DNA from 4 places in the Pseudoalteromonas sp. SG41-2 genome. Region 3 is predicted to be linked to each of the others. Evidence: predicted binding sites of a transcription regulator. Region 3 holds the regulator's gene; each other region holds the start of a gene.
What was found. The regulator sigma-54, encoded in region 3, starts transcription at its own class of promoters, with help from an activator protein. The targets are predictions, from matches to a motif close to GTTGGCACGNNNNTNGNNT.

Region 1 (8,144 bases), on a different contig from region 3:
TGGATTTCTACCCCAGAATGCAATTTTTTATTGACCGCTAAATTAGCATTATCAAGTAGTTCATATAGACTTTGTTCTAGCGTTGTTAGGCGTTTTTCTAGCTGCTCTGCTTGTTGGCAATAATGTTGCTGAGTAGCTCCTATTTTAGCGAGCAATAGTTTTTTCTTATCTAAATCTTTTACTAAATCGGCCTTTTCTAGCGTTGCTTGCAGGGTGTCTAATTGCTCATCGGTTTTAGCTAATTCTTTAAGGCATTCATCGGTTTCAGTAGTAACAGACTTTCCTGAGGCAACCATGTTTATGAGCATTTTAGCGCCAGATTCATTACCAATTTCACCAGCGATAATCATTCCGGCATCCAGGATCTCGCCACCAAATAACTTCCCTTGTGGATTGTCTGCTTGGCCTATCTGTAAAAGCTTAGTCGCTTTCATTGCGCAGTGGCTAGCTTGGCGCTCAATAAAAATATTATTACCTTCAAGGTAGCTATATTGGGAGTGAGATAAATGAATATCACCGTTACAAATAATTTTGCACGAAAGCGTTTTATCATCTAGCTGGTGGCCAATCACACCTTGTTTAATGGTGATATTACCTTGCGCTGTCAGCTCTCCGGATTCAACCGTGCCCATCACAGTTATATCGCCTTTCGCGGTTACTTTCATGCCAGGCTCTATATTATGAGTGACAATAATGCTGCCATCAAAGTTTATATGGCCGCTTTTAACTGTGACATCGCCAATCGTAAAAATATCATCAACGCGCATACCATTTTGAATTTCGACTGGTACGCCCGCAATACTTGAGATTAATTCAAGAGGATTAGTTTTTGATATTTCACTGCCCTCACCAGCAACTAGTGGGCTACTTTCTCCAGCTTTTGCCGGAAGGACATCGCCTTTTACGGTAAAACCTTCTTTACCAGGGGTTGCGGGTTGCTGTCGAACTAATAATGTACCGGGTTCAACACTTGCTAACTTGCCAAAGTCGCGCATATCGACAGTGCCATCTTCGCGCAGTTTCGGGGTATGCAAACGCTCTTTTAAAGTTAATACTTGAGGAAGTAATTTTGATGATTTGCCGTCTTCTGGTAAGCGACCTTTAGCGAGGATACCTTTAACGGTAGTGCCAGCGGGTAATTCAAATTGTTTTTGTAGCAGCTGCTCTAAAAATGCTTGTTTGTAGCCCCGAGCAACCCCAGCTTTGATCAGCTGCTGTTTCGCTTGATCAAGGGCCAAAACTTTGCCACCTTGTGCGAGTGTGAGTTCGCCTGTTGCTAACATTTTATCATCACTGAGTGTAACAGTTAGTGTGGCGTCATGCTTACTGGCAACCACTAAACTACGTTCGCTACTAGGCTCTTTAAAAAAAGCATTGATAGCATCATAGTCTATGCGACATTCACAGAATGTTGATTTTTCTAGAGCCTCAATAACAAAAGCGGCACTAGGCGGCGAATGTTCTATAACATCGAGTAGTACATTACCGTTATGAGCAAGCTTAAACACGGATCATCCTTTTACAACACTTAAGTTAAAGGTTTTTATAATTATATAAAGATAGAGTGCTAGAGATTTGAATAACTGTCAAGAAGATCGAGGAAAAGGGGACTGATGAGTTAATACACCTAAGTATAAATACTTAGGTGTATTGCTGTAAGCTTAATTTGTTGAAGGCAATTCCATAATACCGTCAATTTCAACTTGCACGTTTTTTGGTAATGCGCGCACGCCAATTGCTGCTCGGGCAGGATAAGGTGCTTTGAAGTATTGGCTCATTACTTCATTTACCGTCGCAAAGTTAGATAGATCAGTTAAATAGATATTAACTTTTACCAAGTCTTGGATGTTGCCACCGGCTTCTTCACATACCGCACTAATATTTTTAAATACTTGATGTGTTTGTTCTGCGAAATCTTCAGAGATCACTTCCATCGTTGCGGGAACTAATGGAATTTGACCCGATAAGTAAACTGCTGTACCAACTTTTACTGCTTGGCTATAAGTGCCGATGGCAGCAGGTGCTAGATCCGTAGAAATAAATGCTTTATTCATGATTTTCCTATGTTATTTTTTACGATAGACTTTTTGCACATCAGGCATTACGCGAATGCGGCGCATGATATTTGCAACATGGACACGGTTTTTCACGGTGATCCCTAAATCTATCACGTATAAATTACTTTCTTTTTCATCTGTGGCAATTTCCACTATGTTTGCTTGGGTTGTAGCAATTACATTGGTTAGTTTTGCGAGTGCGCCTTGGTGGTTTATGATTTCTACACGCAGTGCTGCAATATATTCTTTTTCTGGATTATCATCCCATTTAACAACCAAGTACTTGGAGCGTTCAGTTTCCCAGCCACGAATATTTTTACATTCTTGGCGGTGAACCGTGATGCCTTTACCTTGGCTTATATGTGCGGTGATAGCATCCCCTGGCACTGGTCGACAACATTTAGAATAATTAACTAGCATGCCTTCAGTACCAATAATGGTCGCTTTAGCATTTTTAGTCATATCGCCTAAATCATCATTGTCATTTTGCAGTAAGCGGCGTGCGATCAGCATGCTCATTAAATTACCGCAGCCAATTTCAACTAATAGCTCTAATACAGTATTGAGTTCATGTTCTGCTAATACGCGACTAATATTTTCGTCAGGCAGATCATCGAACTTCGTTTCACCTAAAGCAGAGTCGAGTAAGCGACGGCCAAGTAATAAAGCTTCTTCATGATGTTGGCTCCTCAGGTAATTGCGAATTCCTAAACGTGCTTTACCGGTAACAATAAAGTTTAACCACGTTGCGTTAGGGTGCGCACCTGAGCTGGTAATCACTTCAACTGTTTGACCCGTATCTAATGCTTTACTTAACGGATGAGGTTTACGGTTAACGCGTGCACCCACACAGGTATTACCAACATCGGTATGGACCGCGTATGCAAAATCAACGGCGGTTGCACCCATAGGTAACTCGACTATGCGACCATCAGGAGTGAACACGTAAATTTCTTCTGGGAATAGCTCTGTTTTAACGTTTTCAACAAATTCAAATGATGAGCCTGCGCTTTGTTGTAATTCCAACAAACTTTGCATCCACTGACGTGCCCGTTGTTGTGCAGTGTGGCCTGCGTTATCACCGGATTTTTTATACATCCAATGAGCAGCAACTCCTTTATCTGCCATGTGATCCATATCGTGAGTACGGATCTGGATCTCAACAGGGATCCCATGAGGACCAACTAATGAGGTATGCAACGATTGATAACCATTAGTTTTAGGTACTGCTATATAATCTTTAAAGCGAGTTTCGATTGGTTTATATAAATTATGGGCAACGCCAAGTACCCGATAGCAGATATCCATTGAATCAACTGCAATTCTAAATGCGTAGATATCCATGACTTCATTAAACAGTAACTCTTTATTAAGCATTTTTTTATAAATACTATATAAATGTTTTTCGCGCCCAGAAACAGTGGCTGTAATGCCAGCTTCTTCAAGGCGTGCTGTTATCTCGGTTTGGATATTTGAAATGACTTCTTTGCGATTGCCGCGCGCTTTGGCAACTTCTGACTTTAAAGCGCGATGACGCATCGGGTAGAGGGCTTGAAAACCTAAATCCTCTAACTCATTTTTAATATCGTGAATACCTAAACGATTAGCAATCGGCGCATAAATCTCTAACGTTTCGCGGGCAATACGTCGACGTTTGTCAGGACGTAATGCTCCAAGAGTGCGCATATTATGAGTACGATCAGCAAGTTTGATTAAAATAACACGAATATCTTGTGTCATTGCCATAATCATTTTTCGATAGTTTTCAGCTTGGAATTCTTTTTTATCTTTAAAGCTGAGCTTATCAAGTTTGCTTACGCCCTCAACTAATTCTGCGACTGTCTCGCCAAAAATTTCGGCTAAATCTTGTTGGCTAAAGTCGGTGTCTTCAATCACATCATGCATTAATGCAGCCATTAACGTTTCGTGATCTAAATGCATACCAGCCAGAATTTGGCTTACTTCAACAGGGTGAGTAATGTAAGGTTCGCCACTTGAGCGAGTTTGACCCTCATGGGCCTCTCGGGCTACCACATAGGCTTTTTGTACCAGCTCTACATCAGCAGCAGGTAAGTATTCTGATATTTTCTTTTTTAGACCTTCAAAAAGATACATTCACACTCCAATGTTCTCGTGAAGCAAATAGGTAACGGTATGTTAAGAATATACGATGAAAAGAAGGGATTGCCAACGGCTAGAATAGAAATACTATACCGTTGGCTAAATCAGACAAGGAAGTCAGATTATTGGTTGCCGCCTACAATAGCTGCAACTGCAGCCATTTCAGCCGCCTCTTGATGTTGTTGCTCTTCACGATCAATAAGATCCATTGATGAGCTATCTACTAAACCAAGTTCAATTTCACGTAAAGCAACAACCGTTGGTTTATCGTTTTCAGGATCAACCAGTGGCTTTTTACCACCGACCGCGATTTGACGGGCACGACGGGCCGCAACTAAAATTAAATCAAAACGATTACCAATTGCATCTACTGCATCTTCAACAGTTACGCGAGCCATCTTAGCACTCCAAATAAATTTTTAAGCAAAGACGTAGTTTACTGCACCGAGTCAGATTCGCCAATAGCTTGTGGTTAATTTAAACAAATAAAATACTTACTGAACCCAAATTAGGATTTAACGCAGTAAGTCTACGAGTAAATCTTGATGGCGAATAGCTTGGCTTTGTAGCGATAAGCGTTTTGCCAATACGATCGTCTCAATTTCCTTCAGCGCAGTTGCAAAATCATCGTTAACCACGACATAGTCATATTCATTGTAATGAGACGTTTCAGATTGTGCTTTTGCCATGCGACCAGCAATGATTTCTTGTGAATCTTGGCCGCGATTATTTAAGCGCGCTTCAAGCTCAAATTTTGACGGTGGTAGGATAAAAATGGTTTCAACATCAGCGACCAGATCACGAACTTGACGTGCACCTTGCCAATCAATATCTAAAAATACATCAATACCTGCTGCAAGCTGCTCTTCAATTGCTTGCTTTGATGTACCGTAGTAATTATCGAACACTTGCGCCCATTCAAAAAAATCATTCTTTTCAATTAATGATTTGAATTCATCAACATTTACAAAGTGGTAATGCACGCCATTTGCTTCGCCCGGACGAGGCGAGCGAGTAGTATGCGATACAGATACTTTCATATCATTATACTTAGTTAACAATGCATTGATTAAGCTGGATTTACCCGCACCAGATGGTGCCGATAAAATAAATAAGTTTCCGCGAGAGTGTGCCATGGGTTTTTACCTAAAATAAACCGACTAGAGCTGCTAATAAGCTCCGCCTTAATTTTGGTATTGTACTTTATTTAGTGAAGTTTACTCAACTGCCGAAAGTATCCTAGTGAGGTGATTAAATTTTAACGTATTAATAACCGTATTTTTGTTACGGCAATGATGACTGTTTAAAAAACTCCCGCATTTTAACGATTATTTGTACTTAGTTGCATAATGCAAAAATGGTCGTTGCAAGTTGCATCTTTCATCTTCAACTTTATTTTATTTTGTTTTATTTCAATGCTTTATTTTTTGGAATGATGCCTGCATTGGTACAGTTACTTAATGATTGAGGGCTTACTAATGAGATTAACCCATTTAGCCATAGCGTGTTTAGTTTCACTTCCTTGTGCTGTATTTAGCCAGCCATTCGATAATTGCCCTAGTCAGGCATTTTTGATGCAGGATGCAAAGGCACAGCTTTACGGTATAGATTTAGTGTCGGCTAAACCTACGATTTTATCATCGGCTTTGACGTTTGCTAGCGAGGCAAATAATGAAAGTGTGAATGCCGTCGGTTTTAATTACAAAGACCAATACTTATACGGTTTTAGCCGACAATCGCCTAAAAGCGTGGTGCAAATTGGTAGCAACTACGAAATGAAGCGGTTAAATGTTACTGGCCTACCCGATACTAATTTTTATGTAGGTGATATTCAAGTGACTGGTGAGCAAGCAAATCAAAGTGCGATGTATTATGTATATACTCCCAATTTTGGTTTATATGAAATCAATCTAGAGGATGATCTAGATGCCCCCATAACTGCTCGGCTACTACCTGCAACCGACACATGGAACTTAGGTATATTTGATTTTGCATTTCATCCGCAAAGTAACCTGTTATACGCAGTTGAATCAAATGGTGATTTGCATGAAATTAACGTTGCAGAAAATACTACCAAGTTTATTACTCAAGTTGATATTGGTGATGATACGGGCGCATTTGGTGCTGCCTATTTTGATATCAATGGTCAGTTTTATTTTAGTAATAATAAAAGCGGAAAAATTCACAAAGTTGATTTAAGTATTAGTCCTGTTGTTGGTTATACGCCTGTTGCTAATGTGTTTACATCGGGCCCTAAGTCAAGTCAGAACGATGGGGCTCGTTGTGCTATTGCCGAAGTTGAGGTAACAGATAGTTCGATTGATTTTGGTGATGCTCCTCTACCTTATAACACCAGTTTAGAGCAAAGCGGAGCCAGGCATTTATTCGATCCTAACAGCACTGGCAGTAACCTGATTTATTTAGGCGATACAGTCGATGGTGAAAATATCAATACTGATGCCGACTTAATCAACAACCCAGTTGATGCATCAGATGATGGGGTGAGCTTTGTGACGGCAATATCGGCGGGTCAAGATAGCCAAATTATTGTAAACGCCTCTGCGAGTAGCTTTTTATATGCATGGTTTGATTGGGATCAAAATGGCGGCTTTAGTGAAAGTGAGCGCATAATAACTAAATATCAACTTAATCAAGGCGATAACAGTATTTTAATTAATGTACCTAGTAATGTTAAAGCTGGGCAGACATGGGCTCGTTTTAGGGTAACTGATGGCTCGGAAGCTTCGCTTATTACTGCCACTGGAGGTGTTTTAGGTGGTGAGGTGGAAGATTATGAAATAACAACATTTGCTAGTGCTGTATACCCAGGAGAAAACGATTGGGTGACACTTGCTTATGAAGATAAATGGCCGTTTGCAGGTGATTATGACTTTAATGACGTGGTCGTAAATTACCGTACTACTCAGCTCATTGAGGGCACTAATGTTGTTGGTTATAAAATTGATGGCCAGTTAATTGGTGTAGGAGCAACCTATCATAATGGCTTTGCGGTAAGCCTTAAAGAGACGGTAAATAATACAACTTACTCAATTTTAAGTAGAGAAGTCGATGCCGATAATATTCGGTTTGTGATTAATGGCGAACTACAAACAGGCTCATTTTTGGAAGCAAACACAGAGCAGGCTATTTTAATTTTTATGCAAGACACTTGGCTGCATGTGAATAAGCAATCAGGGTGCGAGTATTTTAGAACGGAAAGCAATTGCGACGTTAACAGCAAAGTAACTTTTAGTATGACTATCCCATTAAAAGTCCCTAAAGCGAAAATATTATCCCCCGGAACATTATTAGACCCTTTTATTTTTGCTACAGAGGGCTTTTATCATGGCGATTTTTTAGTTGGTAAAAATGCGCGCAGCTGGGAAGTACACATGAAAAATCAAGCGCCCACAGAAGTATTTGACGCGACTTTGTTTGATCTCAGTGGTGCAGATGATGTGAGCCAGCAAGAAAGTGGTTTGTTTTTCTTAACTGAAAACGGCCTACCATGGGCGATTGAAGTAGGAGTGCAATGGTTACATCCACTTGAAGGTGTAGATATAACCGATGCCTACGATAGCTTTGCTAATTTTGCTCAGTCGTCAGGAAAGCAAAATCCACAATGGTTCAATCGCTACAACAGCAATAATGTGGCAGTTAGAGGGGAACAGTAATGAAAAAGTTAACTGTAATTTTATGCTTATCATCATTTTTAGTTGCGTGTGGTGGTGGTGAAAGCGAAAGTACTGCGGCAGTACCTGCAGCTGTTGAATCACTACCATCGAGTGTCGTTCCTATCACCACCGACTCAGCCGGAATGGCCAGTTTAGTGATAGATGATCGTTTTGATTTATCAACGAAATTTAAACTAAAGATTGATGTAGATCTCTCTATAGGTGACGTAAGAGCTTACTTAAATATTTGCCAAAAAAAGGCCAATAGCCTACGTGCTGATTATGGAAACTG
Region 2 (8,144 bases), on a different contig from region 3:
TATGTAGCTTTACAGAAAGAAAGCAATTATTGTTCCGTTCTTATTCGCTTTCTTCAGGAGATTGAAATGGCAGGCATTTTAGACTCAGTTAACCAACGTACTCAATTGGTTGGGCAAAACCGTCTTGAATTATTATTATTCAAGCTAAGAGGGCGGCAGCGCTTTGGTATTAATGTGTTTAAAGTGAGAGAAGTACTGCAATGCCCTCCTTTAACAAACATGCCGAAGTCGAATGCCTATGTAAGAGGTGTCGCACATATACGTGGGCAAACTATTTCTGTTATTGATTTATCAATGGCTGTAGGTGGCCCTGCGATCGAGAATATTAAAGATAGTTTTATTATCATTGCTGAATATAACCGCTCCGTACAAGGTTTTTTGGTTGGCGGCGTTGAGCGAATTGTAAATATGAATTGGGAAAAAATAATGCCGCCACCGTCTGGGGCTGGCAGATATTCGTATTTAACAGCAGTGACAGAAATTGAAAATGAGTTAGTCGAAATTCTTGATGTAGAAAAAATATTAAATGAAATTTGCCCGGTAAATACTGAAGTCAGTGCAGCAATAGCTAATGATGGTGAAATTCAAAAAGACTTAGGTGAGCGCATCGTATTTATTGCCGATGACTCTGCCGTTGCTCGTAATCAAGTCAAACGTGCTCTAGAGCCGTTAGGCGTGCAGACTGAGCTTGCTAAAAACGGGAAAGAAGCATTAATTCGCCTCCGGGAAATTGCTGCACTTGACTGTAAGCATGATATTACCGAGCGAGTTGGTTTATTGATCTCTGATGTTGAAATGCCAGAAATGGACGGTTATACCCTCACGGCTGAAATAAAAGCAGATCCAAAGTTAGCCCCATTACATGTTATTCTGCATACATCACTCAGTGGTGTGTTCAATCAAGCGATGATTGAAAAAGTGGGGGCTGATGACTTTATTGCTAAGTTCAATCCGGATGAGTTAGCTACAGCAGTGAAAAAATGGGTTCATTGTGACTAATTTGAAAAGGCGGTGTTACTTTGGAAAATAAGCATTTACAACAAAGTGAGTACGATCAGTTTCGTTCTTTTTTAGAGCAACAATGTGGCATTGTTTTGGGTGATAATAAGCTTTATTTAGTCAAAAGCAGGCTTGCTCCGCTAATGGTTCGTTTCAATGTTGAGTCATTGTCACAATTGGTCAGTAAAACACTGAGTCCGCATGAGCGGCAGTTACGTGCCGCAGTTGTTGATGCTATGACGACCAATGAAACTTTATGGTTTCGGGATCAATACCCGTTTGAACTATTACAAAGTAAGTTATTCCCAGAGCATAAAGAGTTGCGTCGACCGTTGAAAATTTGGTCAGCGGCAAGTTCCTCAGGACAAGAGCCATATTCTATTGCCATGTCGGTCGCTGAGTTTCAAGCTAAGCAGCCGGGTGTATTAAAAATGGGCGCGCAGATCATCGGCACCGATATTTCTAATACTATGTTAGATATGTGTAAACATGCAGAATATGACTCTCTTGCTTTAGCTAGAGGGCTGTCGGTAGAGCGCAGGAAGAAGTTCTTCAAAGATAGCGGCAATGGGATGGCGCAAGTTAACGACTCAATAAAAAAATTAGTGAGTTTTCGACACCTTAATTTATTAGATTCATACGCACTAATGGGCAAATTTGATATTATTTTTTGCCGTAATGTGCTGATTTATTTTGCACCTGAGGTGAAAGCCAAAATTATTGCTCAGTTTGCTCAAGCACTTAACCCTAAGGGGTATTTATTTTTAGGTGCTTCAGAGTCTATGTCAGGGTTAAGTAACGAGTTTGATATGGTACGCTGTAATCCTGGTATTATTTATCAAAAGAAATAACTTACCAGCGTAAATAACGCGCTAAAACGCAAGTAACTCAAGTCTCATCGGTAGTAAAGCCGAATCTAGAATACGATAAAACGATGTGCCTCCACATCGTTTTTCTTTTTAAATCAAAAATTAAACACATCATAAAACACTAACCTAGTTGGCTCACCTTTTGCATTAATCATCTTAAGTCAATTTTTTGGAGATGGTTATGGCTATCAGTTTTGATAAAGCATTTGGGGTTCATCCTCATGCAATGTTGATCCGTTCGCAACGTGCTGAGTTATTAGCAACCAATATCGCTAATGCTGATACGCCGGGCTATAAAGCGAAGGATATCGACTTTGCCTCAGCATTGAAAGCGGCAAAAAGCCACCAGCAAGGCGGCAATAACATGGTAACAACTAACCCGAATCACATTGCAGGTGGTAGTCGTTATATCGGTAATAGTGAAATGTTTCGTTCGCCAAATCAAGCAGATACAGGTGATGGTAACTCGGTTGATATACAAGTGGAACGAAACTTGTATACAAAGAACTCATTAGAGTATCAGGCAAGCCTGCAATTTATGAGTAGTAAAATTAAAGGCCTTAAAAAAGCCCTCGGTAGTCAAGGAGCCTAAGCATGAGTTTATATAACGTTTTTGATATTTCAGGTAGTGGTATGAGTGCGCAAAATGTGCGTTTGAACACCACCGCAAGTAATATTTCCAATGCCAATAGCATTAGCTCAAGCCAAGACAAAACTTACCGGGCGCGTCACCCTGTTTTTGCAGCTGAACTGATGAAAGCATCAGAATCAACTGGTAATACGCAGGGATCGTCTGTTGGCGTTAAAGTACTAGGCATTGTAGAGAGTAATAAACCACTGCAAATTGAATATAACCCAAATCACCCCAGTGCGGATGAAAATGGTTATATCTACAAACCTAACGTTAATGTCGTTGAAGAAATGGCTAATATGATTTCCGCCTCACGCTCTTATCAAACCAATGTGCAAGTTGCTGATGCAGCGAAGCAAATGTTAAGTAAAACACTGTTGCTTGGGCAGCGGTAATTGAGGGTTAGATTATGAGTAACGACATAAATACTGCATCATCAAGCTATATAGATTCGCTTCGTTGGCCGAGTAAACAAGAGGCTGACGAAAAGACTGGTGAAAAGAAAAGTGATGCATTAACGCAAGAGGATTTCTTTTCATTATTAACGCAGCAACTGTCGTTTCAAGATCCCAGTAAACCTGCGGACAACGACCAAATGATTGCACAAATGACGAACTTTACCATGGCAGAAGGTATCTCAAATTTAAATTCAAAGTTTGAGTCTTTGGCTGCTTCAATGACCTCTAATTCAGCGTTGCAAGCATCAACTCTGGTAGGCAAAAAAGCTTTAGTTGAATCAGATACATTAGATCTTAACAGCAGTGGTGATGTCTCGGGCATGATTGCTGTTGAAAGTCCCGTTAAAGATTTAAGGCTCAGTATTACAGATGCTTCCGGACAACTAGTGAGAGTAATTGAGTTAGGTGATAAACCTGCTGGTGGCTTACGTTTTAACTGGGATGGAAAAAATGAAGCCGGTGAGAGCCTTCCGCCAGGAGAATACAATATCAAAGCAGAGGGCAGCATGGGCGAAGAATTTACTAGTTTACCCATGGCCTCTTATAAAAATATTGATAGCGTCAATATTAATGGCGCTAACGGTATTATTATTAACACTAAAGAAGGGGCAGTTAAGCTGTCTGATGTCGCAGAAATTGCGTGATAAATTTTATTTATTTTTTAGCCTATTGGCTAAATTTTATAGGTTAGAGGTGAATTATGAGTTTTAATATTGCATTAACTGGCATTGCTGCCGCACAAAAAGATTTGGATGTTACTGCTAATAACATCGCTAATGTAAATACCTACGGTTTTAAAGAATCGAGAGCTGAGTTTGCCGATGTTTATTCATCATCAGTTTTTTCTTCGGGTAAAACTAAAAATGGTGATGGTGTACAAACAGCATCTGTAGCACAGCAGTTTCATCAAGGTTCAACATTAGGCACTAAAAATTCACTCGATCTTGCTATAGGAGGTGAAGGATACTTTGCTCTTAGCAATGAGTTAGGCTCACAAGATAAAACATTCACTCGTGCAGGGGCGTTTAAATTAGATAAAGATAACTTTATCGTTGACGCACAAGGTAATTACTTACAAGGCTTTCCTGTTGATGAAATTAGTGGAGATGCAACATCAGTAAGTTTAACCTCCTCTGGGGCGATTCAAATTCCTGATTCATCAGGTTCCCCGCGGGCTACCTCAAGTGTATATTCGTCATTTCGATTGGATTCGACCAAAGATACACCGACTATTACACCATTTGATCCAACTCAATCAGGGTCATATACTCACTCTACCTCAACCAATGTTTATGATTCGCTAGGTGAGCCGCATACTATGCAATTGTTTTTTGTGAAAACGGATGCAGCTGTTACAGGTAATGCTAATGAGTGGCAAACCTATGCCACGTTAGACGGTCAAGCATTCAATCCTGATGGAAGCTCGCAAGGCGCTACTGGACCATTTAATCCAATTTCAACATTTCAGTTTGATGCGAACGGCTTACCACTTAACACCAATGGTACCGCAAATACAGGCAATACATTTAACCCTGTTGTGTTAGATAGCACTAATTTGACAGGGTTTTTAAGCAATGGTGCTAGCTTTCCTAATAATGTAACTATCAACTGGCGTGATGAAGCAGGTACCTCTGCAAAAATCCCGACCCAGCATGCAGGCAAGTTTGAAAATAAAGTATTATCTCAAGATGGTGCTGCTGTGGGACGGTTGGCAAATATAGACATTGGTGTTGATGGAAAAATTGTTGCTTCTTATAGTAATGGTGACTCTAACTACCTAGGTCAAGTTGCGTTAGTCCGTTTTCCCAATTCACAGGGGTTACAACAAGTAGGCAATACGTCATGGAAGAAAAGTTTAACTTCAGGTGACCCTGTAGCGGGTGAAGCAAATTCAGGCGCATTTGGTAAGATTAGCTCATCAGCATTAGAGCAATCAAACGTGAACTTAACCAATGAGCTTGTTGATTTGATCAGCGCACAGCGTAACTTCCAAGCTAACTCGCGTGCACTCGAAGTGAATTCAACACTACAGCAAGCTATTTTGCAGATCCGTTAATCTCGTTTTAATATTTTTTACAATCCGACACCTAGGCTGCTATTTATTAGCAGCCTTTTTTATTTGTGCTTGATTATATTTTGTAATTTATTACGTCATTTTATTGTGGCACTTATCTTGCATTTGTCATGTTATAGATTTTTAACGTGAGTCGATGTTATGGACAAGATGGTCTACATTGCAGCGTCTGGAGCTAAGCAAAGTTTGCGGGGCCTAGAGCTTAAAGCAAATAATTTAGCAAATGCCAATACCACAGGCTTTAAAGCTGACTTCGCGCAAGCGCGCTCAATGCAAGCTTTTGGTGAAGGCTTACCGACACGTGTTTTTACTATGCAGGAACGGCCAGGCTCTAATATGACTTCCGGCGGTATTGTTGAAACTGGACGTGATCTTGATATTGCTATGAGCGATAAAGGGTGGCTTACAGTGCAAGATGCTTCAGGGAATGAGGCATATACTAAAGTTGGCACGTTGAATATCACCCCTGATGGCGCTTTGATCACCAGTCACGGGCGTCAAGTTATTGGCGAAGGTGGACCGATTATTTTGCCATTGCCAGTGGAGAAAGTCGAATTTAGTGACGATGGTTCAATCCAAGTTCGCCCGCAAGGTGCGCCGGCTAACTTTTTAGAAGTTGTTGACCGTTTGAAGGTAATTAAGGCAAATAATTCTGAGCTTGAAAAAGGCAATGATGGCTTATTTCGACCAAAACCCGAATTACTGGAAAATGGTATATGTGGATTTTGTGACATCTCTAATGATGTGAAAGTAATGAGTGGCACTTTGGAAATGTCAAATGTGAATCCGGTACATGAGATGGTGGATATGATAAGCCATCAACGCCAATTTGAATTACAAGTTAAGTTAATGAAAACGGCTGAAGAAATTGACGAACGTCAAACTCAATTGCTGCGTATTGTTTAACTTTATTGAGAGGACATTAATATGAATCCTGCATTGTGGATAAGTAAAACGGGGCTTGATGCTCAACAAACCGATATTTCGGTTATCTCAAATAATTTAGCCAATGCCAGTACTGTTGGTTATAAGAAAAGTCGTGCTGTATTTGAAGATTTGCTTTATCAAAATATTAATCAGCCAGGGGGGCGTTCATCACAAGATACAGAGATGCCTTCTGGTCTGATGCTTGGTGCTGGTACCAAAGTAGTTGCTAATCAGAAGAACTTTTCTCAAGGTAACATGTTAACCACTGAAAACTCATTGGATTGGATGATATCAGGGCCAGGTTTTTTTGAAGTTTTACAGCCCGATGGCAATATCGCCTATTCTCGAAATGGTCAATTTACCACGGATGAGGATGGTCGTATTGTTACTGCTGGTGCAGGTTTTCCTGTGCAGCCAGAAATGAATGTACCTGATGATGCGAAGTCAATTACCGTATCACAAGATGGTGAGGTGTCTGTGAAAATAGAAGGACAACCTGAGAATGTGGTGATTGGTCAGTTAACGATCAGTGACTTTATCAATCCATCAGGTCTAGAGCCTGTAGGCCAAAATTTATATACCGAAACGGCCGTCAGTGGCGCACCTGTACAAGGTAACCCTGGTCTAGAAGGATTAGGCACTGTTGTCCAAGGCGCACTTGAAACCTCTAACGTAAATGTAACCGAAGAGTTAGTTAACCTAATTGAAACTCAACGTATCTATGAAATGAATTCAAAGGTGATTTCAGCGGTTGACGAAATGATGAGTTACATCAGTCAGCAACTTTAACTAATTCGGAGCAAAGTTATGCGTAATTTATCTATAGTCTTAACGGGTGCATTTATATTGAGTGGTTGTATGACGACTCAAAACCACAGCGTGGTTCAAGATGATCCATACTATGCTCCTATGTACCCAGAGCCTGCTGCAGAGCAAGTTGTGCCGACAGGCTCATTGTTTGATAGCAATTTATCAAACGATTTATATTCAGATAAAAAAGCGTTACGCACCGGAGATATTATTACAGTTAAACTGCAAGAATCGACGCAATCATCTAAAGCAGCTAAAACTGAAACGGATAAACAAAGTGATGCCAGCTTAGATCCTGTCATTGGATTAGGCGGACTACCGGTTAATATTGGTGGCGATAGTATTCAGTTTGGTGTGGGCAGCGGTGCTAAATTCAAAGGTGATACTAAGTCAAATCAATCTAATAGTTTATTTGGTGATATTTCCGTAAATGTTATGCGGGTATTACCTAATGGTAATTTAGTGATCCGTGGTGAAAAATGGCTGACTTTAAACTCCGGCGAAGAATTTATTCGTTTGGAAGGTCTTGTTCGCCCGCAAGATGTTACTGCAGATAATACTGTGACCTCTAACAGAATCGCAAATGCGCGTATTCAGTATTCTGGTAAAGGGCAAATGCAAGAGACTCAAACGGCAGGATGGTTAACTCGATTCTTCACTAGCTCTCTGTTCCCTTTTTAAAGGATGTTGATATGAATAGCTTGAAAGCGTTGCTGTGTATATGTTTATTAGCTTGGCATTCTATTGCTAGCGCTGAACGTATCAAGGATGTCTCAATGGTTGAAGGTGTTCGCTCAAACCAGTTAGTTGGTTATGGTCTGGTAGTAGGTTTACCTGGCACCGGTGAGCAAAGTCGTTTTACTGAACAAAGTTTTAAAGCCATGCTAAATAGTTTTGGTATTACCATGGCATCGAATTTAAAACCCAAAATCAAAAATGTAGCAGCGGTTGCTGTGCATGCAGAATTACCTGCATTTAGAAAGCCAGGGCAGACAATCGATATTACTGTATCGTCAATTGGTAGTGCGGGTAGCTTACGTGGTGGAACATTACTACAAACCTTTTTGAAAGGGGTTGATGGAAATACTTATGCTATCGCGCAAGGTAGTCTAATTGTTGGCGGGTTAGGTGTCGAAGGAGCTGATGGTAGTAAGATCGTAATGAACACGCCCACGGTAGGACGTATTCCAAATGGCGCAACGGTTGAACGGGCAATTAAAAGTCCTTTTATGCAAGGTGATTACATAACTTTTAATTTAAATCGTCCTGATTTCACTACTGCTAAACGTTTGGAGCAAACCATTAATGAGCTTATCGGCCCAGACAGTGCACATGCCCTTGATGCCGCTTCAATTCGTGTTATTGCCCCGCGTGAT
Region 3 (8,144 bases):
TATTTTTGAAAAAAATGTTGAAATCATTCATGGTAACCGCCGTATCAAAGCGGATCGACTTGAAGTCCATAAGCGCGAAGATTTAGGCGATAACAAACAACTACTTGTCGCAACTGGCAGTCCGGCTTACTTTGAAGAAAAACAAACTGATGGCACAGTAATGAGTGCCAGTGCTGATGAAGTCCGTTACGATGTCGCTAAGCGCTATTTAACCTTGGTTGGCAATGCACAAGTCACTCAGGCAGGTCAAAAAATCAATGCCAAAAGCATTACCTATGATATGGACCAGCAACTGATCAGTGCTGAAAAAGGCGCAAGCTCAAGCGATCGTGTGCACACCATTTTGGTACCAGTAGACAGTAAAAAAGACAAATCTAAAGGGCAGCCATGAGTACATTAAAAGCTGAATTTCTAGCAAAAAGCTATAAAGGTCGCCAAGTTGTAAAAAGCGTGGGTTTAGAAGTTAGCGCAGGCAGCATTGTTGGCTTATTGGGTCCTAATGGCGCTGGTAAAACCACCACCTTTTATATGATTGTGGGTTTAGTTCCAAGCGACAAAGGTAAAATCAGTATTGATGATAATGACATCACCTTACTGCCAATGCACAGTCGCGCACGGTTAGGGATTGGCTACCTGCCACAAGAATCATCCATCTTCCGTAAATTAACTGTTTATCAAAACCTGATGGCTATTTTAGAAACTCGTAAAGAGCTGAATAAACAAGCCAGAGAAGAAGCGCTCGACAGCTTACTTGATGAGTTTAGCATTCAACATATCCGCGACAGCCAAGGTATGGCATTATCTGGCGGTGAACGTCGTCGAGTTGAAATTGCACGCGCTTTAGCCGCAAACCCAAAATTTATCTTACTTGATGAGCCTTTTGCTGGCGTTGATCCTATTTCAGTGTTAGATATAAAGAAGATTATTGAACACCTTAAAAACCGTGGTATTGGCGTGCTTATTACCGACCACAATGTACGAGAAACCCTTGATGTTTGTGAAAAAGCCTACATAGTTTCTCATGGGGAGTTAATTGCATCAGGTACCCCTGAGCATGTACTCGCCGACCAAACAGTCCGCGATGTTTACCTGGGCGAGCAATTTAGGCTATAAAGCCACGCTCGGCTAAGTATCTGCTAGACTTAACGATGATAACAATAAAAGGATTGTTAGAGATACATGAGGCAATCACTCCAGCTGCGCATGGGCCAGCAACTTACAATGACACCACAGCTGCAACAAGCAATTCGCTTATTGCAACTCAGTACATTGGATCTCCAGCAAGAAATTCAAGAAGCGCTCGACAGCAATCCATTGTTAGAGCTAGAAGAACATGAATATTCAGACGACACGGCTGGTAAAAACGAACAAAAACAAGATAACGATGACTTAACCGTTAGCGCATCAGCAGACGACAAGCCAAGCGAATATGAACAAGAAAGTAGCGAAGCATTAAGTAAAGAGACCTTAAGTGACGAAATGGCTATGGACGTCACCTGGGACGAATACATGAGTGCTGCGCCAAATACGTCATCTGGGCCAATGCCTGAAGATGAGTCAATTTATCAAGGTGCCTCAACTGAAACCTTGCACGAATATCTAATGTGGCAATTACAACTCACACCTTTTAGTCCAACCGATGAAGCCATTGCCATTGCGATTGTTGAAGCCGTTGACGATTCAGGTATTTTAACCTTGAGCTGCGAAGACATCGCAGAAAGCTTAAATCAAGGTAATAACGAAGAAGAAATCGAACTCGACGAAGTGCAAGCAGTGTTAAAACGCATTCAGTTGTTTGACCCTGTTGGTATTGCTGCGCGCAGCCTACAAGAATGTTTATGTATTCAATTAAATCAATTTGATCCTGCAACTCCTTGGATTAGCGAGACAAAAATGATTTTAACTGATCATATCGATTTATTAGCTAGTCGTGACTATCGCACTTTGATGAAAAAGACTAAGCTTAAAGAAGATGAACTAAAAGAAGTAATGACACTGATCCACAGCCTTAACCCAAAGCCTGCGGATACCATAGTACGCGAAGAATCAGAGTATGTTATTCCTGACGTTTCGGTGAAAAAAATTAAAGGTCGCTGGGTGGTTGAACTCAATCCAGACAGCATGCCAAAAATTAGAGTGAACAGCCAATATGCGGCGATGTCACGCTCTGTAAAATCAAGCACTGACAGCCAATTTATACGCTCGCATTTGCAAGAAGCTAAATGGTTTATTAAAAGCCTAGAAAGTCGTAACGAGACGTTACTCAAAGTAACCAACTGCATTGTTAAACAGCAGCAAGGATTCTTTGAGCATGGCCCTGAGGCCATGCGCCCTATGGTACTAAACGACGTTGCCGAAATGGTTGAGATGCACGAATCAACAATTTCTCGTGTAACCACCCAAAAATACATGCATACCCCTCGTGGTATATTTGAGTTAAAATATTTTTTCTCGAGCCATGTAAGTACTGAGAACGGCGGCGAATGCTCATCGACAGCCATTCGAGCATTGATCAGAAAATTGATCAGTGCAGAAAACTCAGCGAAACCATTGAGTGATAGTAAAATTGCAGATATATTGGCAGAGCAAGGTATCAAAGTAGCTAGACGGACTATTGCAAAATACCGCGAGTCACTGGCTATTCCACCGTCAAATCAACGTAAAAGTTTGATTTAAGGCGTAAAATCACAAGAGGAAAATGCTTATGCAACTAAATTTAACTGGTCGTCATGTAGAAATTACTGATTCATTAAGAGACTATGTAAACAATAAGTTTGCCAAGCTTGAAAGGCATTTTGATCATATCAATAATGTCCATGTCATTCTTGATGTAGAAAAGCTAAGCCAAAAAGCAGAAGCCACATTACATGTCAGTGGCGCTGAATTATTTGCCTCAACTGAGCACCAAGACATGTATGCAGCCATTGACGGACTAATCGACAAACTTGACCGTCAGGTAATTAAACACAAAGAGAAGCACGCTCGACACTAACACTATGAAATTAAGCTCACTTATTTGCCAGGACTGCAGTAAAGCTGCGGTCCTTTTTAATAGCAAAAAACGGATCATTGAATTTATCAGCCAATTGGCTCATGAACAACTTCCTCAGCTATCACAACAAGAAATCCTCAACGCACTACTGTCGAGAGAAAAACTAGGTAGTACGGGTATTGGTCGTGGTATTGCTATTCCTCATGGCCGTATGAGTGGTGTTGAAAACCCGCTAGCAATAATTATAGTGAGTGAATCACCGATTGATTTTGATGCGATAGATAATCGCCCAGTTGATATATTTGTAGCTCTCATCGTGCCAGATGGTGATAGCCAACTTCATTTGAAGACGTTAGCCACAATTGCTGATAAACTCAACGACAAAGATTTTTGTAAACAACTACGTAGCGCAAAAACAGACCAAGATTTGTATCACGTAATTGCTGCGCAATCGTAGCCAAATGAAGGAGAATTTACATGGAGTTAATCATCATCAGTGGGCGTTCTGGCTCAGGTAAATCTGTTGCTCTGCGTGTAGTAGAAGATCTTGGCTATTATTGTGTAGATAATATTCCGGTAAACTTATTACCTTCATTAGTGCGCAGTGTCTCTGATAATTATGACAAAATTGCCGTCAGTATTGATGTCCGTAATTTACCGAAAGAGCAGGAAGAATTTAACGATATTCTTGAATACTTGCCTGGTTTTGCAAATCCGACGCTATTTTATTTAGACAGTGATGATCAAACCCTGATCAAACGTTTTTCTGAAACTCGCCGCTTACACCCATTATCTTTGGACTCTTTGCCACTGGATTTAGCTATCAAGCAAGAAAAAGTATTACTTGATGTATTAACTACTCGCGCTGACTTTATACTTGATACCACTGATCTGAGTGTCCACCAGCTTGCAGAGTCAATCCGTGAAAAGATTTTAGGGAAAAAAGATAAAAAACTAATCATTACCTTTGAATCATTTGGTTTTAAATATGGTATCCCAAAAGAAGCTGATTATGTTTTTGATGCACGCTTTTTACCAAACCCACATTGGGAGCCTGAGCTTAAGCCACTTACAGGCCTTGATCAGCCAGTAAAAGATTATTTAGCCAGCCATAGTATCGTACAAAAATTCACTTGGCAGATCCAAACCTTTGTACAAACTTGGTTACCGCATTTGGAGCGTAATAACCGCAGTTACTTAACAATTGCTATTGGTTGCACCGGTGGTCAACATCGCTCAGTTTATCTAGCGCAAACTATAGGTGAAAGCTTCTCGATGAGCCACAGCAATGTGAAAATTCGCCATCGTGAACAAGAATAACAACTCACGTTTACAGTAAGGAATGTTGATGCGTTTAGAAGATACATTTTTAATAAAAAACAAACTCGGTTTACATGCTCGCGCAGCCAGCGTATTAGCGCAATTAGCTGTGCAGTTTGATGCCAGCATCACACTTCATCAAGATGACAAACAAGCCGCAGGCGATAGCGTACTCGGCTTAATGCTATTAGAAAGTAGCCAAGGCAAAGAAGTTAAAGTTGTATGTGAAGGCCCGGACGCTGAACCTGCTCTTGCAGCAATTGGCGAGTTGATCGCACAACGCTTTAACGAACAAGAATAGCTCGTAGTCAGTACCACTAAATTGCGTTAAACTAAATAAAGTCGTTAATTAAACAGACCAAGCGCGTTAATTACCGACAACTGTTACCCTACCTATCAAGCGTATTAATTTTTAAGGACGCCAATGCCAGAAGCTTTTGAACAAGATTACCCACTACAACAACTAAAACAAGTGACCAAGTCACTTAACAGTGGTCAATTTGTTCAAGTAAGGCGTATGTTGGCAAAAACAGCTCCGTGTGACACCGCATTATTACTCGAGTCATCCCCACATAAAATTCGTACCTTGCTATGGCAACTGGTTGATCCAGATGTACAAGGTGACGTACTCGAAGAACTCTCAGAAGATGTTCGTTTAGGGATCATTGCCCAAATGGAGCCGAAGCACATCGCTGCGGCAACTGAGGACATGAGCCACGATGATCTAGGGGAAGTACTACGTAGCCTACCTGATACCGTCTACAAAGACGTTGTTAGTGCCATGGACAGCCAAGATCGAGAACGTGCAACTCAAGCACTCTCTTATCAAGAGCGCTCTGCTGGCGCGCTAATGAACACTGATACAGTGACCATCCGTCCAGATGTCACTATCGACGTAGTACTGCGCTACTTACGTTTACGTGGTGAGCTACCAGAAGGTACCGATGATCTTTATGTTGTTGATAAACATAACTGCTTTATAGGTGCCATGTCGTTAACGACCTTGTTGACTAACTCGCCAGATAAAATCATTCGCGACTTAATGGATGAAGATTGTGAATCTATCCTCATTTCGATGGATGAAACCGATGTAGCACAACTGTTTGAACGTCATAACTGGATATCAGCCCCAGTGGTTGATGATAATGACCATCTACTTGGCCGTATCACCATCGATGATATCGTTGACGTTATCCGTGAAGACGCCGAGCATAGCTTATTAAGCCTAGCCGGTCTTGATGATGAAGAAGATACCTTTGCCCCAGTGTTAAAAAGTTCGAAAAAGCGCTCAATTTGGCTTGGCGTTAACTTATTAACCGCGCTACTTGCTGCGATTGTGGCAAGCTTCTTTGAAAACACCTTAGCAATTTTACCTATTCTAGCGGTACTCAACGGTATAGTGCCATCCATGGGTGGTGTTGCGGGCAGCCAAACATTAACCCTCGTAATACGTGGTATTGCAGTGGGTCATATCAACCAAACTAACCAACGCTTTTTACTGATCAAAGAGCTTGCAATCGGCGCAATAAACGGGATTGTTTGGTCCATTTTAATTGCCGGTGTTGTTGCTATTTGGCAATGGGACTTTAAGCTTGGCGGCGTACTCGCCTTTGCCATGTTTATGAACTTAGTAGCCGCAGGTATCGCCGGTGCCAGTATTCCGCTGCTATTGAAAAAAATGAAAATTGACCCTGCATTAGCTGGCAGCGTAGTACTGACAACCGTAACCGATATTGTAGGGATCTTCGCCTTCCTAGGCACCGCCACATGGTTGTTGGTGTAGTTAAAAATTAGTTAAAGGTTAAACCCATCGTAGGCGCGAGTTTATCTCGCGCATCTCTTAGCGTTACATCAACCTCATCCGCCAACTTAGGCAATGGCTTTAGCCATGAATGTTATCAACCGCGCGGCATAAAGCACCGCCTACGATAAACCCAAAACTTTAACACCCGTAGGCGTTGAGCTTGCTGACGCACAAACTCCGAGCCACATTTAAAACGCGGTGGCAAGCCACTCGCCTACAAGTGATTTAACACCGAGATAAACGTTAAAACCCGTAGGCGTTGAGCTTGCTGACGCACAAACTCCGAGCCACATTTAAAACGCAGTGGCAAGTCACTCGCCTACAAGTGATTTAACACCGAGATAAACTTTAACACCCGTAGGCGTTAAGCTTGCTGACGCACAAACTCCGAGCCACATTTAAAACGCGGTGGCAAGCCACTCGCCTACAAGTGATTAATTAGACATCAAAGTAAACCTTAACACCGTAGGCGTTAAGCTTGCTGACGTACAAACTCCGAGCCACATTTAAAACGCAGTGGCAAGTCACTCGCCTACAAGTGATTTAACACCGAGATAAACTTTAACACCCGTAGGCGTTGAGCTTGCTGACGCAAAAACACCTATGACTATAATAAAATGAGAGGTTAAACATTCTTGGGGAAGGTTATAAGTGGATGTTCTTAATGAAAATAACAACATACACTTATAATTTTGGTATATAACATCCTAGCAAAATCCTTCTAATATCTACTTATTTAAAGCCCATTCCTTGCTGCTTTTACTTCGCTCCTTGATGCGCTATTCATTAGTTCCTTCCATTGCTGTGCCGTCCAAAGTGGCTTTGCGCTTTTTACGATCCCTTGTTGGTTTTTCCTTAATACGTTATCCATAATGTTACTCCTTGCCATCTATTGGCTGTTCATCCTTGTTATATTTCACACTGTGACTCTAACGACGTCCGATTATATAAATTGCATGTATCAGACCAGGAATATACCCTAGTAATGTTAACAAAATATTAATCCAAAACTGAGCACCTAAACCAACTTGTAAAAATACACCAAGTGGTGGAATAAGTACTGAAAATATAATTCGTATTAAATCCATGACTCTCACTCCCTGAAATTTATATAAGAAAGCCCAGCATAACTGGGCATTCGTGGCTTATAGATTATTCAGCTACAATAGTTAAGTTATCAACTACATCGCGAACATCTTCGGCATTCTTAGCAATTTTCACCGCTAGCTGTTTTTCAGCATCCGAACCAACAGTACCATTTAGCGTTACCACACCTTTATCGGTATCTACGTCAATATCCGTACCGCCTACTTCAGAATTAAACAAATAGCGTGTTGTAATAACGGTAGTAATTTTAGCATCCGTTAAATCACTTTCTGTGCTATCTGATTTCATCTTCTTGCTTTTTGTGTCCGTGTTTTTAACGACCGTTAGCTCGTTATCAACATCAGTTACACCATCTAGACTTAAGATAAGCTCTTCCGCTAGCTCTTTATCAAGCTCACTTTCAACTTTACCAGTTAGTACAACCTTGCCATTTTTTACATCAGTGTTAATGTCAAAGTTGTTTAAGTTAGTGTTCATTAACAGAACCGTTTCTGCCTTACCATCAATCCAAGCATCTTTACTTTCATTTTCCCAGCTGTTTGCTTGCGCACCCATAGCGGTTGTACCAAGAACTAACGCTGCAATAATAGATTTGTTAAATGTTTTCATAATCTTTCTCCTTTTGATTAAAGACAATATGATTAATGCGAACATCAAGCCAACTTTTAAAGCACTTAAAATCAATAACTTAAGCTTTATTTGATATAGCGCTAGCTTTAGTCTTGGTAATTATTTACAGACTGCTCGGTAATTTATTCTGGTCGTTGCAAAATTAACCATTTAATAGCATTATTCGTTAATCTGTCGTTAATATAACAAATACATCTAACAAAAATAAATTTAAACTATTGATTATTAAGCCAATTAATAAATGGCCTAAGCTTTGCTTTAACTATTGCAGTACTGACAATCGTAAAATAC
Region 4 (8,144 bases), on a different contig from region 3:
CCAATCAAGCCCCAAATAAGGCGTGTTACTAGTAGCGCTAAGGTGAAAAAGCCAGCCACAAAGTGTAATTCCATCATGCCTTCTTCAGCACTAAAATACAGCGCCGCAATTGCAATAACTAACAACCAATGGAAACTGCGAATAAACCCATCCCATACTTTAATTTTATGCATGCTTAACCTCTTTTGCGTAAAAGCTTATTATTTCAAACTTTTGTTAATTTAGCATCTTTGCTGTTCAGGGTTAATTGATCTATGGCAGACTAAGGGCATTAATTACCGTAATGAATAATATTAATGACACTTAGCACCAAGCGCGCACTCCTAAAAGGCTTTTTAGATATGCTACCACTGTGTTTAGCAGTGATCCCCTGGGGGATTTTATGTGGTTCACTGGCAATACAAAATGGCTTTAGCGCATTTGAAACCCAAGCTATGTCATTATTAGTGTTTGCCGGTTCCGCCCAACTAGTCGCTATAGAGCTAATGGCTGGCAATACGCCTTTATTAACTATTTTATTCACCACCTTCATAATTAGCTCACGGCACTTTTTATACGGCTTAGCGGTGCGTCATAAAGTGATTGATCAGCCGCTACGTTGGCGCTTACCGGTAAGCTTTGTACTCACTGATGAGCTGTTTGCGTTTTCCCATCATCGCAAAGCTTATCGAACTAAAACTCGCTTGATCTACGCGCTCAGTGCCGGCTTTAGCTTTTATATTACTTGGAACTTGTGGACATTAATTGGCATCGTAGCGGGCAGTCTGCTACCTGATCTCACTAATTTAGGCTTAGACTTTGCTATTGCTGCAACTTTTATTGCATTAGTAATTCCTGGTATTAAAAATCTCGCTACATTGGCAACGGTTGTAAGCGCTGGTGTTGTCGCTACCGTTTTAAAAAGCCAGGGGTTTGAACTATGGTTAGTAGCCGCGGCACTATCGGCGATGACTATCGGTTACCTTATTAGCCGTATCCAAGATAAATTGGAGCATAACTGATGATGAGCACTATTTTACTTATGGCGTGTATTACCTTTTTTACCCGTTACTTATTTTTACATCGTGACCTACCATTTAAAGTTGGCCCGAAAATGCAGCAGTTTCTAAGTTTTAGCGCACCGGCGGTACTTACCGCGATTTGGGTACCTATTGTGTTTGTAACAGATGAGGGAATAAATTTAGATTGGCAAAACCCATACCTCAGTGCGGCAATAGCAGCCATTATTGTCGCGTATAAAACGCACAACATTTACTACACAACACTGGTTGGTATGGGTTTATTTTTGACCTTAAATTAGCACATTAGTAATGCGCTAAAAGTAGCTTTAAACGCTGGCTAATAAAATAGCACGGCTTTTATCTAGAGTGACCTGACCACGTTCGCCAATAGCCGTCATACCGTGGCGTTCAAGTTGCTCAACAATTTTATCAGCGACTTCTTCGCCTAAGTTATAATCACTTAAACGCGTTGGCATATTCACACTGTGAAAAAACGCTTCAGTTGCATTAATTGCTTGTTCAATTGCTGCATCTTCATCACTGATATCTAATCCTAAAACGCGTTCTGCGTACTGTAAGATTTTACCGCGCTTAGTTTCTGTTTGCTCAGCCATCATACGAGGTAATACAATCGCAAGCGTTTGCGCGTGGTCAAGGCCATACATCGCAGTCATTTCATGGCCCAACATATGAGTGGACCAATCTTGTGGTACACCCGCTCCAATTAAGCCGTTTAATGCCATCGTTGCTGACCACATAATATTTGCACGTACTTGATAGTTATCAGGCTCACTGAACGCTTTAGGGCCCTCTTCGATTAAGGTCATTAAAATACCTTCAGCGAAACGGTCTTGCAGCTTAGCACCTACATCGTAGGTTAAATACTGCTCCATAGTATGCACAAATGCATCAACAATACCGTTCGCCACTTGGCGCTCAGGCAATGAAAAAGTCACTGCAGGGTCGAGTACTGCAAATTTTGGCAATACAAATGGACTAGCAAATGCAAGTTTTTCGTGAGTGTCAAGATTTGAAACAACACTATTGCCGTTTGACTCAGAGCCCGTTGCAGGTAACGTTAATACCACACCAAGAGCAATAGCAGATTTAATCTCGCCACCTTTTGATAAAATATCCCATGGCTCGCCGTCATAATTAGCTGCTGCGGCAATAAATTTACTACCATCAGCGACTGAACCACCACCAACTGCAAGAATGTAATCAACTTGCTTTTCTTTAACCAAAGCAACGGCTTTCATACATGTTTGATAACTTGGGTTAGGCTCAATACCGGCAAACTCAAACCACGTATGTTCACTTAACGCATCGACGACTTGATCATAGACGCCATTACTTTTAATACTGCCGCCACCATAAGTAACTAATACTTTTGCGTCTGCAGGGATCTCATTTTTAATTAAAGCGATTTGTTGTTCGCCGAAATGAATTTTGGTTGGGTTTGCAAAACTGAAATTTAACATGCTTGCTCCATTGCTTAGAGATGCTCATTATTTAGTGTGAGCTAAAATTTGGTGACCATCTAATTGTAGGGATTTAAGCATTAATTTAAAGACTAAGCTCAGAGAATCACTTTTGCACAGCTGCAACAATAGATGGTATAAACTATAATTACTTAATATTTGAGAACTAAATTATGTGGCATGGCCTTGATGAATTTTTACATGTGGTTGAACATGGCAGCTTTACCAAAGCAGCCAAAGTCATGGAAGTATCAACTTCACATATTAGCCGCCAAGTACAGCAACTTGAAAACCGCTTAGGCTCATTGCTATTTCAACGTACTACCCGAAAAATAAGCCTCACCGATGCCGGCCGCGAATATGCCGTAAAGCTCAAAGCAATTAAACAAGAGCTAATTGATGCTAATAATCAACTGCAAGGTGAGCAACGTAAACCCAAAGGGATCATTAGAATTTCTGGTGCTGGTGAATTTGTTGCATGTCATGTAGCACCTAAAATTGTTGAGTTTGTAAAACGCTACCCTGAGGTTGAAGTAGATATGGACTTCAACAATCGTAATGTCGACTTAGTTGAAGAAGGTTTTGATTTAGCGATCCGTTTTGGCCGCATGCAAGACTCTAACTTAATTGCACGACCACTTAGCCCGCGAATCATGACTCTCGTTGCCAGTCCAGAATATTTAGCACATCACCCAACCCCAACTACGCCTCAACAATTAACCGCTCATAATTGCTTAATTGCCATGGGGAAACGTTGGCGATTTAATTTTGCCGGCGATATTAAAGAGGTAAAAGTTGCCGGCAACTGGCGCAGTAACCATCCGCGCGCACTATTATCTGCGACATTAGCAGGCTTGGGCATTGCCCATTTAGCCACTGATATTGTTGATAAGTATATTGAAAACGGGCAACTAATTACCTTACTTGATGAGTTTCAGGTAACAGACAATGCCTCTTGGTTAGTGTATCCACGTAAAGATTTAATGCCGTACAGAGTGCGATTATTGATTGAACATTTACTCACAAGCTTTAATCATGCAAGTTAAAATAAAATGGTCTATGCAATATGATGATAATTTAAGCTGTATGTCTGTCACAACTCAGGATAGAATTTAACAAACAACAATAACAAGAGAGCAACATGAACGACTTCTATCAACTTTCAGCCAGCAATCTGCAAGGCCAAAGCATTGATTTTTCAGATTTCGCAGGCAAAGTTGTGTTAATTGTCAACACTGCCAGTAAATGTGGCTTCACTCCACAGTACGAAGGTTTACAACAATTACATGCAAAATACGCTGATCAAGGGTTAGTAATTATTGGTTTTCCGTGCAATCAATTCGGCAAACAAGAGCCTGGCGGCGCAAAAGAAATAGCGCAAGGTTGTTTAATTAACTACGGTGTTGATTTTGTGATGATGAGCAAAATTGATGTTAATGGCGAAAACGCCCACCCCGTATTCAGGCATTTAAAATCAGCCTTACCTGGATTTTTAACCCGCAAAATAAAATGGAATTTCACTAAGTTTTTAGTTGGCCGCGACGGCGAGGCAATTAAACGCTTTGCACCATTTACCAAACCGCAACAAATCGAAGGTGCTATTATCAAAGCCCTTAAAAGCAGTAATATCTAAACTCTAAAAGCAATAAAGAGGCAAATTGCCTCTTTATTTAAATTATCTCTTAGTCGTTTAAATACTCATCTAAGTCATCATCGCCCAAGTTTTTACGCAAGCGTTTTTGCTCAAGGTAGTCTTCCAACTTTTTCTTAACCTTTTGCTTATTCTTGTCGTGTTGATTACGCCCGACCATTTCGTACTCGTCTTCAACAAAATCGTCATCTAGCGCATCGTAACTAAATGTCTTACCCACAACCCACTCCATAAAGTGTTTGAGACCAATTAAGGATTTTTTATCACTATCATTGGTAAATTAAAAATGTTCAGCACTATTTCACCGTATGAAAAAGCACCAAAATAAAGCCATAACGCAATTCTAAAATAGTGTTATGTCGATATTGTGAATAAATAGCGCTAAATTTGAGTTCTGGAAAGTGAGAGTTTTTTATCGAAACGATAAGTATCTTTTATGTATTAATGTAAATTAGTCAAAATGACTAAAAAATGGCTTTTTTATAACATTTAAATGTAATTAAAAAAGGGAAAAAAACAATTAACTCATTGTTTTTAAATGCCAATAATTATTGGCATTAAACTTGATAAGTATTAAATACGTTAAATGCGTACTGGTCATAATCAACAAATTAGCAGGAAATAAAAATGAAAAAATTACTATTAATAAGTTCTTTATTCATTGCCACAGGGGCAATGGCACACAATGACAATGAGACGAATATTTCTTTTAGCGGCGACACATGTGACGTTGAATTTAAAAATGATGTGCGTATTAAGCCAAATGAATTAGAAATTTTTACAGCTGATAACCACACTATGACTTTTATAAATAGTGGCGAGTTAATGATTGATGGCCAAACTTTGACACTCAACAGTCAACAACACCAAGCTATCAGTAATTATTCAGACAGTCTGCGTAGCCAATTACCAGAAGTCGCGAACATTGCTCTTGAAGGCGTTAAAATTGCCGGGGTCGCCATTGAAGAAGTCGCCAATGCATTTAATATCGATGGCCTAGATAGCATTAATGAATTAATGGCTGATATTCAGGTAGAAGTACAAAACACCTTTTACCAACAAGGCGCTTTTGTAATGGGCCAACAAAGCTTTAGCCAATTTGGCGAAAACTTTGAAAGCCAATTTGATGAGCAAATAGAAAGCGCTGTACAAGCTGCGATGATGCAATCGATGGGTAGTATTTTAATGGCTGTAGGTTCAGAACTAATGGGCTCTGGTGGCGATATGCAAGCCTTTGAACAACGCATGGAAAATATGGGAGCTGAAATTGAAGCCAAAGTTGAGCAACAAGCTAACCAACTTGAAAAACGCGCTGATGCACTGTGCGGTAATTTTTCAACCATTGCTGATCAAGAGCAACAATTAGTTAAACTAGTTCCAGAATTGAAAGACTACCAATTATTTAGTTATAAACAAAATAACTAACTTGAACTCAGGTTCTAAACGCTAAAAGTTTGATATCCCTTTAGCAGCACTCTTTTTTAAAGGTGCTGCTTTTTTATGCCATGCTATTTCTTCGCTAAATGCACTAACTCACCTAGCTTTATAATAGCTTGTTCAATTTTTTCACCCCATGGCAAACCATAACTTAATCGAATACAACTGCGATATTTATTAGTGGCTGAAAAAATATAGCCAGGAGTAATGCTAATGCCACTTTCTAATGCCAGTTGAAATAGTTTTACACTATCGTAAGCCGCACCTAAATCAATCCAGATCACACATCCGCCTTGCGGATCGCTGATCCTAGCGGTACTCGGAAAGGCCTGTTGTAAACACCAGATCATTAGTTCTTTATTAGAACGTAGACGCTGTCGCAGTAGTTTTATATTACGATCATAATCACCACTAACTATAAATTCATATAACGTCCATTGATTGATCAATGAAGTAGAACAACTCAATGCACGCTTATAGCGACGCGCTTTGGCAGCAAACTTTCCGGCAATCAACCAGCCAACACGATAACTCGGCGCCGCAGTTTTAGAAAACGATGCACAGGTTAATACCAACCCTTTTGTTGAGTAAGCCTGAGCGGGTGTACCGCGCTGCGGGGTAAAATGTAAATCACCATACACATCATCTTCAATTAGCACCACATCTTGAGATTCCAATAACTCTACTAATTGTTTACGCTTATGATCAGGCATAAAACTACCCACAGGATTATTGATCGAAGTAGAGAACACACAGGCTTTAATATCGTGATCATGTAAAGCCTGGCTCAGATCATCAAGCCAGATCCCATCATCAGGACACAGCGGGATCTCGAGCGCCTTGAGGCCCAGGCTTTCGATCAATTCAATGATACCAAAATAACAAGGTGACTCGATCGCCACCACATCACCTACTTTAGTGACACATTTTAGCGCGATCGCCAGTGCTTCTTGAGCACCGTTGGTGATCACAAGTTCTTGCGAGTCAACACCAATGCCAAAATCTAAATAACGATGGATTAACTGCTTTTTCAATGGTGCAAAACCATCCATCGCACCATAATTTATGGCGCGACTGCCGGCAATCGACATAACCCGGCGCATCGTACGACTTAGCATTTTATCAGTTGGAGCGGCAGCAACAGGATTAGCAATGCCAAACGGTACGACATCGGCTTGATGAATTGCATCATACACTTGCTCAATTAATACCTGCATGTTGACCGAAACTGGCTCACGATTGAGTTTAACCCGCTTTGGCCGCGCTAACTGGGTATGTGCCGTTTTTAAAAAATAGCCTGACTTTTCTCGTGCTTCAACCAAACCTTGTGCCTCAAGTGATTGGTAAGCCAATTTCACCGTCGGAATACTGACATTCAGCTTAGTGGCCATTTTACGTAATGAGGGGAGTTTTTCGCCTGGTAATAGTGTCCCCTGCTCACTCAGCTCACGCACCAGCTGCATTACTTGCTGATATAAAAAGTCATGGTTGGTTTTGCTGATCACCAGCGACATAGTAGACACCTTAAAGCCGTACAATCTGTATAGGTTGCATTTATAGTTTTCTGTGTATGTTAAGTATACAGAAGTATCTTAAAATAAACACTTAATCGACATAATGGACCAAGGCCATGAAAAGTATCGTGCTTTATGCACTAACCGTTTTAATTTGGGGCTCTACCTGGCTCGCAATCGAATTTCAACTTGGCGATATCGCCGTTGAAGTTTCACTATTTTATCGCTTTAGTTTGGCTGCAATTCTAATGTGGGTATGGGTGAATATTAAAAAATTACCGATGAATTATAGTCGTCGCGATCATGGCTTTTTCGTATTACTAGCATTGTGTAACTTTGGCCTTAATTACTTAGTACTTTACTGGGCACAACATTATTTAACGTCAGCCATGGCATCAATCGCCTTTTCAATGTTGTTATTAATGAACATTGTAAATACCCGATTATTTTTTGGTAAACCCATCGCTAAACGTATTTATACGGGTGCATTGATAGGGGTATTAGGCATCATCAGTCTGTTTTGGCCACAATTACAGCAGTTCGACTTGAGTAATGGGGCGTTGGTCGGTTTGCTACTTGCCTTAGCTGGCACCTTTGTGGCTTCATTAGGGAATATGATCAGCGTGCGTAACTCTCAACAACGTATTGGCGTCATGCAGGGCAATGCATGGGGCATGTTATACAGCGCTATTGGTTTATTTGTATATGTAATCATCAGCGGTGCCGATTTTAGCCTGTCGGCCCCAGCAAGCTACTGGTATTCATTAGTTTATTTATCGGTGTTTGGGACGGTTATTGCATTTGCATGTTACTTTGCACTACTAAAAAATATCGGCCCAGAACGTGCCAGCTATGTGATTGTGTTATTTCCATTAGTTGCAGTGACTTTAAGTACATTATTTGAAGGTTTTAGTTGGCAAGCCAATACGTTTATCGGCTTTAGTTTAGTACTGCTTGGTAATGCTATTGTACTGACTCCAACAAAAAGAATTAAAGCGTTTATTGAGTCTAATAAAGCATCATTTGCTAATAAACGCTCCATCCCCAGTTAGAATGCGTA

Region 1: H5186_RS14650 (LruC domain-containing protein) is a predicted target of sigma-54. The motif match lies at 5,605-5,623, and genes of this name have one in related genera.
Region 2: H5186_RS06985 (flagellar basal body rod protein FlgF) is a predicted target of sigma-54. The motif match lies at 5,118-5,136, and genes of this name have one in related genera.
Region 4: H5186_RS08240 (YggN family protein) is a predicted target of sigma-54. The motif match lies at 4,684-4,702, and genes of this name have one in related genera.

What each region holds. Positions count from the first base shown of each region.
Region 1 covers NZ_JACJFK010000017.1:91,253-99,396, forward strand. The annotation lists gene H5186_RS14625 (DUF342 domain-containing protein) at 1-1,508, opposite strand, end outside; gene H5186_RS14630 (RidA family protein) at 1,662-2,054, opposite strand; gene spoT (bifunctional GTP diphosphokinase/guanosine-3',5'-bis pyrophosphate 3'-pyrophosphohydrolase) at 2,067-4,172, opposite strand; gene rpoZ (DNA-directed RNA polymerase subunit omega) at 4,301-4,576, opposite strand; gene gmk (guanylate kinase) at 4,694-5,314, opposite strand; gene H5186_RS14650 (LruC domain-containing protein) at 5,657-7,852, shown strand; gene H5186_RS14655 (hypothetical protein) at 7,852-8,144, shown strand, end outside.
Region 2 covers NZ_JACJFK010000006.1:138,691-146,834, reverse strand. The annotation lists gene H5186_RS07015 (chemotaxis protein) at 67-999, shown strand; gene H5186_RS07010 (protein-glutamate O-methyltransferase CheR) at 1,020-1,850, shown strand; gene flgB (flagellar basal body rod protein FlgB) at 2,050-2,460, shown strand; gene flgC (flagellar basal body rod protein FlgC) at 2,463-2,894, shown strand; gene H5186_RS06995 (flagellar hook assembly protein FlgD) at 2,909-3,601, shown strand; gene flgE (flagellar hook protein FlgE) at 3,658-5,013, shown strand; gene H5186_RS06985 (flagellar basal body rod protein FlgF) at 5,173-5,937, shown strand; gene flgG (flagellar basal-body rod protein FlgG) at 5,959-6,747, shown strand; gene flgH (flagellar basal body L-ring protein FlgH) at 6,766-7,449, shown strand; gene H5186_RS06970 (flagellar basal body P-ring protein FlgI) at 7,461-8,144, shown strand, end outside.
Region 3 covers NZ_JACJFK010000037.1:5,018-13,161, reverse strand. The annotation lists gene lptA (lipopolysaccharide transport periplasmic protein LptA) at 1-391, shown strand, start outside; gene lptB (LPS export ABC transporter ATP-binding protein) at 388-1,113, shown strand; gene H5186_RS20595 (RNA polymerase factor sigma-54) at 1,180-2,676, shown strand; gene hpf (ribosome hibernation promoting factor) at 2,705-2,992, shown strand; gene ptsN (PTS IIA-like nitrogen regulatory protein PtsN) at 2,997-3,449, shown strand; gene rapZ (RNase adapter RapZ) at 3,470-4,312, shown strand; gene H5186_RS20575 (HPr family phosphocarrier protein) at 4,341-4,613, shown strand; gene mgtE (magnesium transporter) at 4,737-6,095, shown strand; gene H5186_RS23165 (hypothetical protein) at 6,853-6,987, opposite strand; gene H5186_RS20565 (YqaE/Pmp3 family membrane protein) at 7,046-7,204, opposite strand; gene H5186_RS20560 (BON domain-containing protein) at 7,269-7,832, opposite strand.
Region 4 covers NZ_JACJFK010000008.1:74,262-82,405, forward strand. The annotation lists gene H5186_RS08205 (cytochrome b/b6 domain-containing protein) at 1-173, opposite strand, end outside; gene H5186_RS08210 (AzlC family ABC transporter permease) at 297-1,001, shown strand; gene H5186_RS08215 (AzlD domain-containing protein) at 1,001-1,300, shown strand; gene H5186_RS08220 (iron-containing alcohol dehydrogenase) at 1,328-2,482, opposite strand; gene H5186_RS08225 (LysR family transcriptional regulator) at 2,656-3,528, shown strand; gene H5186_RS08230 (glutathione peroxidase) at 3,624-4,115, shown strand; gene H5186_RS08235 (PA3496 family putative envelope integrity protein) at 4,165-4,353, opposite strand; gene H5186_RS08240 (YggN family protein) at 4,761-5,558, shown strand; gene H5186_RS08245 (PLP-dependent aminotransferase family protein) at 5,642-7,084, opposite strand; gene H5186_RS08250 (DMT family transporter) at 7,201-8,136, shown strand.